3 regions of the Bacillus sp. BSL6 genome follow, and region 2 is predicted to be linked to each of the others. Evidence: riboswitches for the same ligand, from Rfam matches in the RefSeq annotation. Region 2 holds a riboswitch; each other region holds the start of a gene.
What was found. Region 2 has a riboswitch for S-adenosylmethionine ahead of RCJ96_RS17555 (hypothetical protein). Riboswitches for the same ligand answer to the same signal wherever they lie in the genome.
Positions count from the first base shown of each region.

Region 1: another riboswitch for S-adenosylmethionine. It lies ahead of RCJ96_RS24895 (MetQ/NlpA family ABC transporter substrate-binding protein); the one in region 2 lies ahead of RCJ96_RS17555 (hypothetical protein).
Region 3: another riboswitch for S-adenosylmethionine. It lies ahead of RCJ96_RS23255 (methionine ABC transporter ATP-binding protein); the one in region 2 lies ahead of RCJ96_RS17555 (hypothetical protein).

Region 1 covers NZ_JAVGCW010000011.1:72,537-78,176, reverse strand. Annotated here, with positions in the region: gene RCJ96_RS24910 (SDR family oxidoreductase) at 25-801, shown strand; gene RCJ96_RS24905 (methionine ABC transporter permease) at 839-1,507, opposite strand; gene RCJ96_RS24900 (methionine ABC transporter ATP-binding protein) at 1,482-2,522, opposite strand; gene RCJ96_RS24895 (MetQ/NlpA family ABC transporter substrate-binding protein) at 2,535-3,347, opposite strand; SAM riboswitch class I at 3,434-3,548, opposite strand; gene RCJ96_RS24890 (NAD(P)-dependent alcohol dehydrogenase) at 3,630-4,538, opposite strand; gene RCJ96_RS24885 (DUF6612 family protein) at 4,685-5,449, shown strand; gene RCJ96_RS24880 (FAD-binding oxidoreductase) at 5,561-5,640, shown strand, end outside.
Region 2 covers NZ_JAVGCW010000005.1:157,146-162,785, reverse strand. Annotated here, with positions in the region: gene RCJ96_RS17575 (ABC transporter ATP-binding protein) at 1-746, shown strand, start outside; gene RCJ96_RS17570 (ECF transporter S component) at 719-1,420, shown strand; gene RCJ96_RS17565 (YwiC-like family protein) at 1,604-2,326, shown strand; gene RCJ96_RS17560 (hypothetical protein) at 2,359-2,550, opposite strand; SAM riboswitch class I at 2,673-2,771, shown strand; gene RCJ96_RS17555 (hypothetical protein) at 2,872-3,129, shown strand; gene RCJ96_RS17550 (SWIM zinc finger family protein) at 3,382-3,771, shown strand; gene RCJ96_RS17545 (NAD(P)H-dependent oxidoreductase) at 3,795-4,370, shown strand; gene RCJ96_RS17540 (group-specific protein) at 4,367-4,720, shown strand; gene RCJ96_RS17535 (short-chain fatty acid transporter) at 4,761-5,640, opposite strand, start outside.
Region 3 covers NZ_JAVGCW010000009.1:52,725-58,364, reverse strand. Annotated here, with positions in the region: gene RCJ96_RS23280 (arsenate reductase family protein) at 125-490, shown strand; gene gcvH (glycine cleavage system protein GcvH) at 532-915, shown strand; gene RCJ96_RS23270 (toprim domain-containing protein) at 1,620-1,964, shown strand; gene RCJ96_RS23265 (thioredoxin family protein) at 1,968-2,276, shown strand; gene RCJ96_RS23260 (hypothetical protein) at 2,431-2,775, shown strand; SAM riboswitch class I at 2,901-3,008, shown strand; gene RCJ96_RS23255 (methionine ABC transporter ATP-binding protein) at 3,308-4,333, shown strand; gene RCJ96_RS23250 (methionine ABC transporter permease) at 4,326-4,991, shown strand; gene metQ (methionine ABC transporter substrate-binding lipoprotein MetQ) at 5,015-5,640, shown strand, end outside.

The DNA.
Region 1 (5,640 bases), on a different contig from region 2:
CGTCCTTTAAAATTGGAGGAGTATATGATGAATCAATTAAAAGATAAAGTAGCAGTTGTTACAGGTGTAAGTCGTTTAGATGGTATAGGCGCAGCAATTTGTAAAGAATTAGCTGAGGCTGGATACAATATATTTTTTACGTATTGGACAGAGTATGATAAAGAGATGCCTTGGGGCGTTGATCAAAGTGAACAAATACAATTACAAGAAGAGTTACTAAAAAACGGTGTGAAAGTATCGAGTATGGAGTTAGATTTAACTCAGAATGATGCACCGAAAGAGCTTATAAATAAAGTTACTGAACAACTAGGCTACCCTCATATATTAATTAATAATGCAGCGTATTCTACGAATAATGATTTCTCTAATTTGACTGCTGAAGAATTAGATAAGCACTACATGGTCAATATTCGTGCGACTACATTATTAAGTAGTCAATTTGCCCGAGGATTTGATAAGAAATCTGGTGGTAGAATTGTGAATATGACTTCGGGGCAATTTCAAGGGCCTATGGTTGGAGAACTGGCGTATGCAACAACGAAGGGGGCTATTGATGCTCTAACTAGTACGTTGTCAGCAGAAGTAGCTCATTTAGGAATAACAGTGAATGCAATTAACCCAGGTCCAACTGATACAGGCTGGATGACTGAAGAGATAAAGCAAGGATTAAAACCAATGTTTCCTTTTGGCAGAATTGGTGAGCCAAAGGATGCAGCAAGACTCATTAAGTTTTTAGTAAGTGAAGAAGCAGAGTGGATTACGGGACAAGTTATTCATTCAGAAGGTGGATTTAAAAGATAAGAAGAAGGTATCTCATCCTGGTGAGATACCTTCTTTTTTAATCTTTCTTCAACCTTCGTGCAATACCATTCCCTAAAGACTGTAATCCTTGAACGAGGATAATTAAAATAAAGACAGTTGCATACATTACTTCAGGTTCATAGCGTAAATGTCCGAAGCGATATGCTAAGTCCCCTAGTCCACCAGCACCTACAAGGCCAGCCATTGCTGTTGCGCCGATTAAGCCAATCGTTGCAATTGTTAATCCAAGTACAAGGGAGGGACGAGCTTCTTTCACCATAACGTGCCAAATAATTTTTATAGTAGAAACGCCCATCGCTTGATAGGCTTCAATCACACCACGATCTACTTCTAATAATGCGGTCTCCATCAATCTTGCGATATAGGGAGCAGTGAAGACGACAAGCGGTACGATAACACCTTGCACACCAATGGATGTTCCCATTAGAAATTTTGTAAAAGGTAGAATGAAGAATAATAGAATGATAAATGGAAGAGAGCGAATGATATTAATAATTGTATTAAGAATTGGATAAATGATTTTGTTTTCTCGCTGTCCACCAGGTCTCGTTAAAACAAGTGTGACACCAAGTGGCAGTGCAATAAGGATCGAGATGAGTAATGAAATAGATGTCATTTGAAAAGTTTGTATGGTCGCCTCCCATATAACTTTACCCCATTCATCCAAAAAGGACTTGTTTTCCATGGCCTGTTCTACCTCCTTCTACGATGATTCCCTGTTCTTGTAAAAATGATAAAGCACGGTTGATTTCATTTTGTTCCCCTTGCATATGAATGATAAGTTTCCCGTATGCTTCATGTTTTAATTGAGTAATATTACCGGATAAAATATTCGGATATACTTGGAATCGTTTTGTAGCGACAGCTAATGCTGGTTCTCCTGAAGAATTTCCTATAAAAGAAAGAGTTACAATTTCACCAGTAGTTTGAAGTTCTTTTTGTACATCTTCTGGAATTTTTGCTGCAAATGCACTATTTACAAATTTCTTCGTTGTTACATGTTGTGGGTTTGTAAAAATATCTTTCACAGTCCCGCTTTCAACTACTGTTCCATGTTCCATAACAGCAACTCGGTCGCATATACGCTGGATGACATTCATTTCATGTGTAATTAATAAAATTGTAATCCCGATTTCCTCATTAATCTTTAATAATAGGTCAAGAATAGAATCAGTTGTTTCTGGATCTAAAGCGCTCGTTGCTTCATCACTTAATAACACTTCCGGTTCATGTGATAGTGCACGCGCGATGGCTACACGTTGTTTCTGGCCACCAGAAAGTTCACTTGGATAGGCGTCTTTTCGATTAAAGAGATCGACAATACGTAAATACTTTTCTACCCTTTTTTCAATTTCTACTTTTGGAATGCCAGCAAGGCGTAAAGGTAGTGCGATATTTTCATAGACGGTAACGGTTTTAAGTAAATTGAACCCTTGAAAAATCATCCCGATTTTTTGTCTCGCTTTTGCTAGTTCTTTTGTAGACAGTGTTGTTAAATCTTGCTCGTTTACAATAATATTTCCTGTTGTTGGTTTTTCTAATAAATTTACACAGCGAATTAATGTACTTTTGCCAGCGCCACTATATCCAATGATTCCAAATACTTCGCCCTTTTTTACTTGGAGGGAAGTAGACTTAAGAGCTTCCACATTCCCCTTTTTTGTTGTAAATACTTTGGATACATTTTTTAATTCAATCATTATCGTCAGCTCCTACCAAGACGGTAAAACAGAACCATCAAATTTTTTCTCGATAAATTCTTTTACTTCTTTAGATTGATAAGCTTTCTTTAATTTATTTACAACAGCATCATCTTTATTTTCAGTACGAACAACGACCCAGTTTACATATGGTGAATCTTTTCCTTCACGGAAGATAGAATCTTTCGCAGGGCTTAATTTTGCACCTAATGCAAAGTTTGTATTAATGGCAGCTGCTTTTACTTCACTTAGTTGTGTTGGTAATTGAGATGCCTCTAATTCAACGATCTTTAAATTTTTTGGATTTTCAATTACATCTTTTGCAGTCGCTTTTTCTGTCGCTTTTGGATCAACTTTTAAAACACCTGCTTTTTCAAATAGTTTTAAAGCTCGAAGTTCATTCGTTGGATCATTCGGTACAGCAATTGCATCGCCCTCTTTTAATTCTTTTACATCCTTTAAGCTTTTTGAATATACGCCCATAGGGAATGTTACTGTTGAAAATACTTCAGTTAATTTCATATTACGTTCAGCTTTAAATACGTCTAAATATGATTTCGTTTGATAGCTATTTACATCAAGGCTTTTTTCATCGAGGGATACGTTCGGTGCTACATAATCATTAAATACTTTTATATCAATTTCGAGACCGTCTTTCGCTGCTACTTCTTTTACCTTTTCAAAAATTTGTTCATGTGGCCCTCCTGTTACACCGACAGTAATCTTTTTCTCATCTAACGCTTTTACTTCTTTATCTGAACTCCCGCTACATGCGCTTAATAATAATACAGCCCCACTTACAATGCTTAATAATACTTTCTTCATCTATAATTCCCCCTTAAATATACGTTCCAAAATAAAAAGCACCTCTCAAAAATAAGAGAGGTGCCGAATAGACAAAATAGATTCCTCTCTTATCTTCCAAAACGAGAACTCGTTTTGCAGGAATTAGCACCTTAGCTTATACGTTATAAGCTCGGTTGCCGGGCATCATCGGGCCAGTCCCTCCGCCACTCTTGATAAGAGTATGTGTATGTAGTTTTTTTAATATGGTACTAATAGTAAATCTTACAAAAAGAATTGTCAACGTTATTTTCTGAATATATTTTATTTTAAGGTAATCGAAACGTTCCCCTTTTTATGCCCTTTTTCTACATATATATGAGCTTCAGCAATTTCTTCTAATCGGTAAGTTCTATCAATAACAGGCTTTAAATTTTCTGTTTCAGTTAGTTTTTTTAGTAGAAACATATCTTCTTTACTTACCTTTGCCATCATTCCATTAACAGATACATATATTCCATTAGGTGTTAATACTTGTTTACAAAGGGATTTTTTATATTTTCCAACTGCATCAAATATAACATCATAGTATTCCCCCTGCTTAGTAAAATCTTCTTTCGTATAATCGATTACTTTGTCAGCCCCTAAAGATTGCACGAGTTCAAAATTTGAATGACTACAAACAGCTGTAACGGTTGCGCCGAAATATTTAGCAAGTTGTACGGCAGCTGTTCCTACTGATCCAGATGCGCCATATATGAGTACTTGTTGCCCCCTTTTTATACGGGCCTTTCTTAGGAAGTGTAGTGCCGAAGTTGCGCCAAAGGGAATAACTGCTGCTTCCTCATACGTTACATTGGTAGGTTTTAATGCTACTAATCCACTTTCATGTACACATGTATATTCTGCATAACCACCGACATTAAGCTCTGTTAATGCAAAAATTTGATCTCCTTTTTTAAATTGAGTTACATCTGTTCCTATTTCTTCGATTTCGCCGGATAACTCTACACCGAGTATAGGCTTTCTCGGTTTTCTAAAACCTAATATGATTCGCATAGGAATCCAAAATAAGAGAGGGCTATTAAACCCACGTATTCTACAATCTCCAGTCGTTACACTCGTTGCGTGGATCTTGACTAATACTTCGTTCTTTTTAGGTATAGGTTTCTCTATATTTTGAAGCTGAAGAACGTTAGGTGGTCCATACTGTGTGCAAATGATCGCCTTCATAATGACCTCCTGAAATGAGTTGTCGTTATTTACATCATATTTAAACTCTTCATTAAACATGTCGCTATATAGCGAATATAGATTGAAATTTATATAGATTTCATAGGAAAAGAGATGATATTATTTTGGGAAAGGGGGGCGGAATTATGAAAAAAATTATTTTTATTTCAAGTTTAGTGCTTGCAATCAGTCTAGGGGTAGGATGTAGTAATGAGAAAACAGCAAAGACGGATGAGCCGAAAAAAGAATCCGTTCAAAAAGAAAAGGAATTAACGGCGAAAGATGTTTTCAAGAAAACGAATGAAGCTTTTAAAAATGAAGAACATGTAACGATGACATATGGTGTAGGGGTAAAAGCTGAGGGAACAGAGATGGATATATTAAAGGCTAAGATGCAATTAGAGCCAAAGACAAAGAATTCTCGTTCTGAAATGAATATTTCCGGTACAGATGTTGTAGTGTATACTGTGGATGGTAAAGTTGCTGGTGAGGTAAAAAACCCTAATACAGGAGAAGTTATAACCGTACCAGAGGAGCAATTAAACGCTGGTGGAATGAAAGCGACTCAAGATATTATAGATAAATTAGAAGTACCGGAAGTAGTTTTAGATAAAATGAAGCTGGAGAAAAGCGGAGATAAATATAAACTGAAATTTACATTAAAAGGGCAAGAAACAGAAAGTATGTTAACTAGCATGGATGAAACGCAGAAGAAAATGTTACAAGCACAAAACGCGAAGATAGAAGAAGTGGATGCAGAATATATCATTACAAAAGATTTTAAATATGAATCAGCAAAGATAGACATGATTATGAGTAGTAATGGCAAGGATAAAGCACACATTATTACGAACGCAAAATATACGTCGTATGAAAAGTTTGACCCAATACAATTGCCAGCAGCAAAGTAACAGTTTTGATAAGGAGGGACCTAAAATAAGGTCCCTCTTTTTTGTATTCTTTCTTCATAGGAAAATAGGTACAATATAAAGAGGAAAAGATGTAGAAGAGGAGAGTGTCATTTGAAAAAAGGAAAGATAGCGGTGGTCATTGTAGCATATACAGTGTTGCTTGCAACGTCTGTACATACATATAAAAAACA
Region 2 (5,640 bases):
AGAATAGTCCGCTCATTTTACGAGATTTAACAGTATCGATTGAAAAAGGAAAATGGGTAGCTCTCGTTGGAAAGAATGGTACAGGGAAGTCTACACTGTTAACGATTTTAGCAGGGTTACAAAAATCGAGAAGAGGGAAAGTAAAGTGGAACGGGAAAGTGATACATAAAATTGATTCGAAAGAACGATTTAAAAGTATTGGGTATGTATCGCAGCATCCGTATTATCATTTTACATTTGATACAGTGTGGGACGAGGTGTATGAACGAGCACGTGAATTATACGGAGAACAAGGAAAAGAAAGAGCAGAAGATACGCTAAAACAGTTTTGGTTGTACTCGCTTAAAGAACGCCATCCACATGATTGTAGCGGGGGAGAGCAACAATTACTTGCATTATGTACGACATTATTATCAAAGCCAACTTTATTATTACTGGATGAACCGACAAAGGGACTCGATCCATGGAAGAAAGAAAGAGTAGGGGAGCTATTTAGGAAGTTGCAAAAAGAAGGTACAACAATTGTAATGGCAACGCATGATATTGAATTTGCAGCGAAATACGTTGATCAATGTATGATGTTATTCGACGGAGCAGTCATTATGAATGATGCACCGAAAGAATTTTTTAGTGGTAACTTCTTTTATACAACCTCTATTAACCGATTCATTCGAAAAGAATTGCCATATGCATTAACGTGGGAGGATGTGTACGGAGCGTGTCCAAACGATATGTTGCATTCATAATATGTATTTTTGCAGTAATAATAGGCACATTACTCTTTACTACACTTATCATGGATGGGTATTACATGTTAAGTAGTTTGTTTTTATTAGTCGTTATTATGTTACCTTTCTATATCCGCTTTGAAAGAAAGGCGTTTGTTTCACGTGAAATTGTTCTCGTCGCTGTGTTAGCCGCAATTGCAGCAGTGAGCCGCGTACCATTTTCTATTTTACCGAGTGTACAACCAACTTCTTTTGTTATTATCGTTTCTGCAATCGTCTTCGGAAGTGAAACTGGCTTTATGATCGGGGCAACAGCGGCTATCGTATCTAACATCTTTTTAGGACAAGGTCCGTGGACGCCGTGGCAAATGTTTTCATGGGGTATGATTGGTTTTATAGCTGGATTATTACGTAATACGTTTTTAATGAAAAAGCTATGGGGAAGACTACTATACGGATTGTTTGTTGGATTTTTATTTGGCTGGATCATGAATTTTTGGGGGCTTCTCGGTTTTATACGAGAGGCAACGTGGGAAACAGTCATTTCGTATTATATCGCAAGTTTTTATTTCGATTTGAGCCATGCAATTTCAAATGTTGTGTTCTTGCTATTATTTAGTACTTCTTGGATTACAATTCTTACAAGATTTAAAAAGAAATATGGCATATTAGATGAGCATAACATGGTATAGAAAAGCATACTCATATAAGGTAGGGTCGCGACTTACATATTCGTTTGCCTCTTTCATGCTTCTTACATATTGTAAGGAGCATTTTTTATTGTCAAAAAATAGTCCAATATATATCCGTTACTATATAAAATTATTTGTATAATAGTAGGTGAGAATTATTTTCAAAAGGGAGGTATATAGTTAATGAAGTTAGTTATTCCGAAGCAACATGGTGCATGGGCGATGCTTGTTATACCATTTCTATTAAGTGTCATACTTGGGAAACCTACTATATATCATATTCCATTGTTTATAGCTTGGTTCTTTATCTATTTAGCTACGTATCCATTCCTTATGTATATAAAGCAAAAACGAAAAAAAGAGTATTTACATGCAGCAATTGTGTATTTTATCATCGCTTTTGTATTTGGGATGATTTCTCTATTATATGAATGGCGCATTCTTTTATTCGTAATAGTCATGATTCCACTATTTATAGTAAATATGCATTATGCTCGTCAAAAAAATGAAAGGGCATTACTAAATGACATTAGTGCGATTGTTGTTTTCTGTATTGGTGGTTTAGTTAGTTATTATTTTTCAATGAAACTTATAGATAAAACAGCATTATTTATTGCGCTTATTTCATTTTTATATTTTTTAGGAAGTACGTTTTATGTGAAAACGATGATACGTGAGAAAAATAATCCGAAGTATCGCTTTATATCTTGGGGTTATCATATTCTATTAATGATCATTGTATTTGCTATTAATCCGTTGTGTTCTCTTATTTTTATACCAAGTGTCATTCGAGCCATTATATTGTATGGCAAAAAAATTTCTATTATAAAAGTAGGGATTTTAGAAATTGTGAATTCTGTATATTTTTTAATCATAACGGCAATAATTATGAAGTATGCCATTTGAAAAAACTTCCCACCTTATGATGGGAAGTTTTTTCAATCTTGTTCTAAAATGTGAACGGTGTAATCGCAGCGTTGAATAGCTTGTTCGATCGCATAAAGAGATTGCTCAATACGAGCGCGATTAAAATCTTTTTCAACAGTCTGTAATGCTGCTTCTAAACATTGTTTTGCTTCTTGTAATGATTGAAAAGAGTCTTGGACATATCCGCGGGCATTTTGATGCATTTCATAATCCTCCTTGCATACTCATATATGTATAGTATGAACAGTAAAGAAGAAAATATAATTTGTTATATTTGTTTGACAATTGAAATGAAATTACGTATAGTAAGAATTAAGTGAATATTTTCTTATCCAGAGAGGTGGAGGGACTGGCCCGATGAAACCCAGCAACCGCGATGCAGGTGCTAATTCCAGCAGAACAAATTTGTTCTGGGAGATAAGACGAAGATATATACGTAACTTCTTCTTATCGGAGAGGTTTTTTTATTGCAAAAAAACCGATTACGAAAATTTACATTAAGAAGAAAGGGGTTGCGCATTGCTGTGACACTCGAAAAATACGTAAAACTGCGTAGTACAGTTTATGAATATATGATAGAGCAAGATAAGCCAATATCATTGTTAGATATTCAAGAACATATCGTTTCGCATCATGAAGGAAAATTCACGAAAAAGATGTTACATCAATTTTATTTATCAAGACTATTAGATGAACTGAAACTGGATGGGAAAATTACATTAGCTGATGAATATCTCTATACGGAAAAAGGGGTATTTTATAAGGCGAGAAAAGGGAGCTAAGCTCTCTTTTTTTGAAGTATGTAGAGTAAAAGACTGCTTAAGCAGCCTGATACAGGGAATGGTGTTGAGTGTGTAGTGTCAAAGATTGAATGTGCCTGAAAGAGGCACTTCATATCGGCTGCAAATGAAAAGAGACACCTTCGCCGAATAGGTGTCAGTTGTTTTGTCATATAGACTTGCTATTTGACAGTTATTAGAATAACATGCAGTGGCTCTAGAAGTCAAAAGGGAATTAAAGGAAGAGGTGTTGTTATGTACGCTTATTTATTACATGATATAACGAAATGGATTCCTAAGTACATTATGGATCAAGGGTATGAATATTATGAAGAAGGACATGTAGATGATGTTGAAATACAAGATAAGAAAATATTTGCTTTCGTTACTGGAAATGCAGGAAACTATGAAGTGATTATTGATCTTGAAGATTTTACAGAAAGTAGCTGTGAGTGTCCATATGAAAACTATTGTAAACATATGGCGGCAGTTGTTTATGATATTCAAGGTGCTGGTGAAAGTACGGTGAAAGAGAAACTGAAAGATTTAGACAAGGAAGAGTTGCTTACCGTATTAAACCGTTTATTACAAAGCTCAAAAAATGTACAAATTGTAGAGAAGATGTTAAAGAAGGGGAAACTTTAACTTATAGAGGGAGTTGTTATGTATTGAATGTACTAATTGTATACGCTCATCCTAGTCCTTCCAGTTTTAACGCGGCGATTTTAAAGCATGTACAAAAAGGATTACAAGAAACAAACCATTCGGTTACGGTACTTGATTTATATAAAGAACAATTTAATCCCGTCCTTGTATTTAATGAAGAGAAGAAAAGGCGTGATTTAGTAAATGAAGAAGAAACAGCTCGGTACAGAGCGTTAGTAGAAGAAGCGGATACTCTTCTCTTCATTTATCCAATATGGTGGTGGGGGATGCCAGCTATTTTAAAAGGATTTATTGATCGCATTTTCGTTGCTGGTTTTGCTTATAAATATGAAGGTGCCCTGCCGAAAGGGTTACTAAAAGGTAAGAAGGCATGGGTAATTAATACGTTAGACTCACCGTTATGGTACGTCGCACTACTATATCGATCAGCCGATTGGATTATAATGAAGAGAGGTGTTTTACGTTTTTGCGGCATTCGCGATATAAAACGATCTGTTTTTCAATCTGTGAAAACGAGTAAACGAGAGAAGCGGGAAAAGTGGTTATTACAAATAGAAGAAAAGGCTCGTACGTTATGAATGAAATGGAACGTATTATAAATTGTTGTCAGTATGATAATGAACTTTTTCGTACATATATTAATTGCTTAATTCAATTGAAGAAATGTAGTGAAACATTTCAGCAAATTCAAATACAATTAAGAAATGATTACTTAATAAGAGGAATTTGTGAAAGAGAAGTTGATGAAGTAGTAAGGGGAAGTAAAGAATATGATACATATTTTCTTCCTAAAGCATTACAGTGGAATTTCCTTAAGAACAATCCACATTTAATTGAAAAAGTATGTGAAGATTTTTTTGCATTTGAGGCATTATATCTTACGGAGATAGAGTGGAAGACCGTGATAAATTGCGTGGGAAATAAATGATTTATTGTGTAAAAAAGCTAGTATAAAACTAGCTTTTCGTTTAAATAAATAAGAAACATAGGCTTATGATAAATCCTGCATATAGTAAGTTCACAACGCAAAATCCCATAATATCACGAGCACCTAAACCAGCTATCGCTAATGCTGGTAATGCCCAGAAAGGTTGAATTAAATTTGTCCAAGCATCGCCCCACGCAATGGCCATTGCTGTTTTTGCAGCAGGTACACCAAGTTCAGCGCCAGCTGGAATCATAATGGGTGCTTGCACAGCCCATTGACCGCCACCAGATGGAACGAAAATATTAACGATGCCAGCACTTAAAAAAGTAAAGAGCGGGAAAGTTGTTTCGTTTGAAATGCTAATAAAGAAATTCGAAATAGCTCCTCCAAGTGAAAGGCCTTCACTATTTGCTCCAATCATCATCCCCATAATTCCTGCGTAAAACGGAAATTGAAGTAGAATGCCAGAAGCGCTTTTCGTAGAGTCTGAAAAAGCGCGAATATATTGAATCGGAGTACGGTGGAAAACGAGTCCAGCAATTAATAACATAAAAATAACGATGTCTAGCGTAAGGTTAAAGCCTTTCGTATAAAAGTAGTTGAAAATATAAATGAGACCTAACAATCCAACGCAAAGTGTAATGATGATACTATTTTCCATTTTTTCAGCGAACGTATTTTTTCCTATCTCTTGAGCGGCAGCTTCCTCATGGAATACGCTAGGATCTACTGTTATTGTATGTTTTGCATCTGGATGCATCGCCTTATTAATGAGAGGCATCGTAACTAAAAAGATAATAACTGGAACGAGAGCGTATGGTGAGAATAACGTTTCAGTGATTGGAATCGCTTCTTTAATACTACCAGCTGTCGTTTTCATTAACGTTTCTCCGCCTGTTGCTAACGTAAGAGGGATAGAA
Region 3 (5,640 bases), on a different contig from region 2:
AAAAATTTGCAGGATTATTAAAAATTATCACGAAATAAGTAAAAGTTTAGCGAATAATCGTTTGAAATAATAAAACGTTTTCTATATGATAAAGGTAAAGGTTAGTAAAAAAGTAGGTGAATTTATGACAGTAACATTTTATTCATATCCAAAGTGTGGCACATGTCAAAAAGCAAAGAAATGGTTTGAGGCAAACGATGTAGCATATGAGATGATTCATATTGTTGAAAATCCACCATCAAAAGAAGATTTACGTAATTTACATGAAAAAAGTGAATTACCATTAAAAAAATTCTTTAATACAAGTGGAATGCGTTACCGTGAACTTGGTCTGAAAGATAAGTTAAAAGATGCAAGTGAAGACGAAATGTACGAGCTTTTAGCATCTGATGGCATGTTGATTAAACGTCCAATTGTAACAGATGGAACGAAGGTAACACTTGGTTTTAACGAAGAGCAGTTTGAAAGTGTGTGGAAAAAGTACCAATAAGGTATTTTTACATAATTAATACATTCACTGGAGGTACAGTCATGAGCATTCCAAATAATTTACGTTACTCTGAAGAACACGAATGGGTAAAAACTGAAGGTAATGAAGTTGTTATCGGTATTACTCACTTTGCACAAAGTGAGCTAGGCGATATCGTATTCGTTGAACTTCCTGAAGTAGGTGCAACAATCGAAGCTGACGAGCCATTCGGAAGCGTAGAATCTGTTAAAACAGTTTCTGAATTATACGCACCTGTAAGCGGTAAAGTTGTAGCAGTAAACGAAGAATTAAGTGACCAACCAGAACTTGTTAACGAATCTCCATACGAGGGTGCATGGATGGTTAAAGTTGAACTTTCTGATGCAAGCCAAGTTGAAAAGTTATTAACTGCTGAAAAATATGCAGAAATGACAAACCAAGACTAATTATAGTCGAATGAAGGACAGCCTTTGTGCTGTCCTTTTTTATTTTATGTAAAATAATGAACGTAGAATCATATACTAATTATCGTGTGGAAGAACGTTTTTTGAAAAAAATTTTTGTTTTTTTATTGTCTAGCTCCAGTGGCTAGATTGTTCGGTGGCTGCACTTCTTCCTGCAAGGCAAAAGGCGCCTCTAGTTCAGGGGTTCGGGTGTCCTCCTGTTCTGAACGAGCGCTTGCACTTTTCATTGTCCAGCTCCACCTCCTAGCCCTTCATGTCTAAGAACCTTCCGCACGAGAAGACAAAAAGCGTCTTCTGTGCGAAAGAACCTTAGCCAACAGGGCTAAGCAGTCGGTTCCGCTTTTCTTTATGATCCAGCTCCAGCGGCTAGATTGTTCGGTGGCTGCACTTCTTCCTGCAAGGCAAAAATCGCCTTTGCGTCAGAAGCTCCATCCCTCTCACAATCTAAACGAGCCGTTTGCGCTTTTTATTATGATCCAGCTCCAGCGGCTAGAACAGTCGGTCATTTCACTCCTTCACTTGAGGCAAAAGGCGCCTCTAGTTCAGGAGTTCCAATGCCCTTCTGTTCTGAACGAGCCGCTTGCGCTTTTCTTTTGCAAAAATAAACAGGAAACAACATGAAAATAACGAATATACTATATACTAAGTTAAAGGTTGTATAGTATATGGTGATCGGGTGATGACATATGATTTATGTAGAAAAAGTCATTATTGTAGAAGGTACATCAGATAGAAGAAAGATTGAATCTATTATTCGGGAACCAGTGGAAATTGTTTGTACAAATGGTACAATTGGTTTGTCGAAAATGGATGAGCTCGTTGATCAGTTTTTTGATAAGGAAGTGTATGTGCTAGTGGATGCTGATGATGCTGGAGAAAAGTTAAGGAAACAGTTTCGAAAAGAATTTCCGCAAGCAGAGCATATTTATATTGATCGCTCGTACCGGGAAGTGGCAACAGCGCCATCTTCACACTTAGCAAATGTATTATGGGGAGCTGACATTGACGTTTATACAGAATATTTACGGTAAGGAATGATAGAAGTGATTGATTGGACAGGAGCCGAAGCTACAGCCCTAATAGAGAACGAAGAAAAAACAGTGTTATATGTATATACTCCAATGTGTGGAACATGCCAATTAGCAAAAAAGATGTTAACAGTCGTTGAGATGACAATTGAAGATTTGAAAATTGGGATGTTAGATTTAAATTATGCTCCGCATTTCGCGAAAGAGTATGGAATTGAAAGTGTACCGTGTTTACTTGTTTTTGAAAATGGGACACTGATAAAGAAGATATATGCATTTCATTCGGTTGAATATTTATATACGGAATTAAAGTAGGCGGCAAAGTTTTTGCCGCCTCGACATATTTCTTGGGAAATATGTCGAGATGCAGGGTGGTTACAGTATTTGTCGAGCGAAAGTAACAGGATTGCTCTTTAGTAAGAGGGAATGGTATGTGTAATAGAAAGTGATATGAAGGATGTGATTTAGAGTGAAATTATATTCTTTGCTTCAGTCATTTGTAAATTACGCTAATGGTCAATATCATTTAGAGCCGCTTTTAAGACAAGGAGAAAAAACTGTTAATTTCCGCTTTGGGGATGAAAGTTGTTCGTTACAAATTTCAAAAGATTATATAGAGTTGCTACATGAGGAAAGAGGAACGGAGCAAATCGTTTGTGTAGATGAAGAAGATGTAAAACAATTGGTGAATGGCAATGTACGATTGCAAACGTTAATGAACGATGGACGTATACAATATTCGGGAACGTATCGAACGATGTTATTAATTGAATCGATGTTTCATATATGTAAACCGATGTCAGTAGGTGCTTAAAATTCTGAAGTTTCGTTTTTTACGAAAATTTCTGTTGACATGGTGTGTGGATATTGATACAATTCAATTCATAAAATATAGACAATTTCATAAATTACAAATCAGACGAAAATGTAATCTGATTTCTCTTATCAAGAGAGGTGGAGGGACTGTGCCCTGTGAAGCCCGGCAACCGTCAACTTATGTTGAAATGGTGCCAATTCCTGCAAAGCAAATGCTTTGAGAGATGAGAGAGAGGGATAATGTTGTTATATACGCATATAAACCTTTCTGCTTCTCTAAAGCGGAAAGGTTTTTTTGTTGTTTGAATGTGGAGGACATTCAAATAATAAAAGTAATGATAACGGTGGGCTATACGCATCAAAAATAAAAAATTGCGGAGTCGATCAAAAATCTAGCTCCAGCGGCTAGAACAGTCGGTCGTTTCATCCCTTCCTATGAGGCAAAAAGCGCCTCTACGTCTGGGATTTGGGCGCCCTCTTGTTCTAAGCGAGCCGCTTACGCTTTTTATTAAAAAAAGGGGTGATACACCATGATTCTATTAGAAAATGTAAAGAAAATATATAAAGCAAAAAGCGGTGATGTCACTGCTGTAGATAATGCCAATTTAAAAATAGATAAAGGTGAAATATTTGGTGTTATCGGATATAGTGGCGCTGGAAAAAGTTCTTTAATTCGATTATTCAATCAGTTGGAGAAACCAACTTCTGGCCAAATTACAATCGCAAATCGTGTCATTTCAGCCATTACAGGAAGCGAGCTTCGTAAGGCAAGGCAAGAAATCGGAATGATCTTTCAGCACTTCAACTTACTTTGGTCACGAACTGTACGTGAAAATATCGAGTTCCCACTTGAAATTGCAGGTGTTGATAAAGCGAAGAGAAGGAAACGCGTTGATGAGTTAATTCATCTTGTTGGATTAGAAGGAAGAGGTGACGCGTATCCATCTCAGCTGAGCGGAGGACAAAAGCAACGTGTTGGAATTGCAAGAGCGTTAGCTAATAATCCACAAGTACTTTTATGTGATGAAGCAACGTCAGCTCTTGATCCAGAAACGACAGATCAAATTTTAGATTTACTATTAGATATTAATAAACGTCTCGGCTTAACAATTGTACTTATTACACATGAGATGCACGTAATTCGAAAGATTTGTAATCGCGTTGCGGTAATGGAGAAAGGAAAGATTGTAGAAACAGGTCCAGTACTTGATGTGTTCCGTAATCCAAAGCAGGACATTACAAAACGATTTGTACAGCAGTTAACGGATTCTGAAGATACAAATGAAACGATTGAAAGTTTAATTGAGAAATATCCAGATGGTAAAGTAGTTCGTTTGCAGTTTATCGGTGAAGCTGTAGAAAGACCAGTGCTTCAAAGATTAATGCAGCGCAGTGATATAGAAGTTAGCATTTTGCAAGGCAATATCGCACAAACGAATAACGGTTCTTACGGTAGTTTAGTTGTTCATTTAAATGGTGAGGAAACAGCGATTCAGCAAGCAATAGAGGGAATACATCAAGATCAAGTAGAGCTGGAGGTGATTGCACATGGATAAGTTACTCACGAATGTTGATTGGAATCAAATGTTAGAAGCAACTGGTGAAACGTTATATATGACGGCAATCGCAGCTCTTGCCACATTTATTTTAGGACTCATTTTAGGATTGTTACTCTTTATGACAGCGAAAGATAATTTATGGGAAAACAAAGCGGTTAATACGGCGATTGGAGCGTTCGTAAACATTTTCCGCTCGATACCGTTCATTATTTTAATCATTTTATTAATCCCATTTACAAAGATTCTGCTTGGAACAATTCTTGGAGCGAGCGCTGCACTTCCAGCTTTAATTATTGGAGCAGCACCGTTTTACGCAAGAATGGTTGAAATTGCACTTCGCGAAATTGATAAAGGTGTAATTGAAGCTTCAAAAGCGATGGGAGCAAAAACAAGTACAATTATTTTAAAAGTATTGATTCCAGAATCGTTACCAGCATTAGTATCTGGTATTACGGTTACGACAATTGCGTTAGTAGGCTATACAGCAATGGCGGGAGTTGTTGGTGCTGGTGGTCTTGGAACACTTGCTTATTTAGAAGGATTCCAACGAGGGAATAACGATGTAACAATCGTTGCGACAATTTGTGTATTACTAGTTGTATTTTTCATTCAGTGGATTGGTGATCGTGTAACGACTCGAATAGATAAACGATAATAAAAAACGGGAGGATGTTTCAAATGAAAAAATTATTACTGACAGCACTTATTTCAACTTCAATTTTTGGGTTAGCTGCTTGTGGCGGGAAAGATAACGATGAAAAGAAACTAGTTGTTGGTGCTTCTAACGTACCGCACGCTGAAATTTTAGAAAAGGCAAAACCGTTACTTGAGAAAAAAGGAATTGAATTAGAAGTGAAAAAATTCCAAGATTACGTATTACCAAATAAATCGTTAGCGGATAAGGATTTAGATGCAAACTACTTCCAGCATATTCCGTATTTAGAAAAAGAAATGAAAGATAAAAAATATGATTTTGAAGTAGCAGGAAAAATTCATTTAGAACCGATTGGTGTATATTCTCAAAAATATAAGAGCTTAAAAGAACTTCCAGACGGAGCGACAATTATTATGAGTAATTCAGTTGCTGATCATGGACGTGGTTTAGCAATTTTACAAAAAGAAGGCATTTTAAAAATTAAAGATGGGGTGGATCCAGTTAAAGCAACTCCAAAAGATATCGCAGATAATCCGAAAAACTTAAAATTTAAAACGGATATTGAGCCTGGTTTATTACCACAGGTGTATAACAATAAAGAAGGCGACGCGGTTTTAATTAACTCGAACTATGCAATTGATGCGAAGTT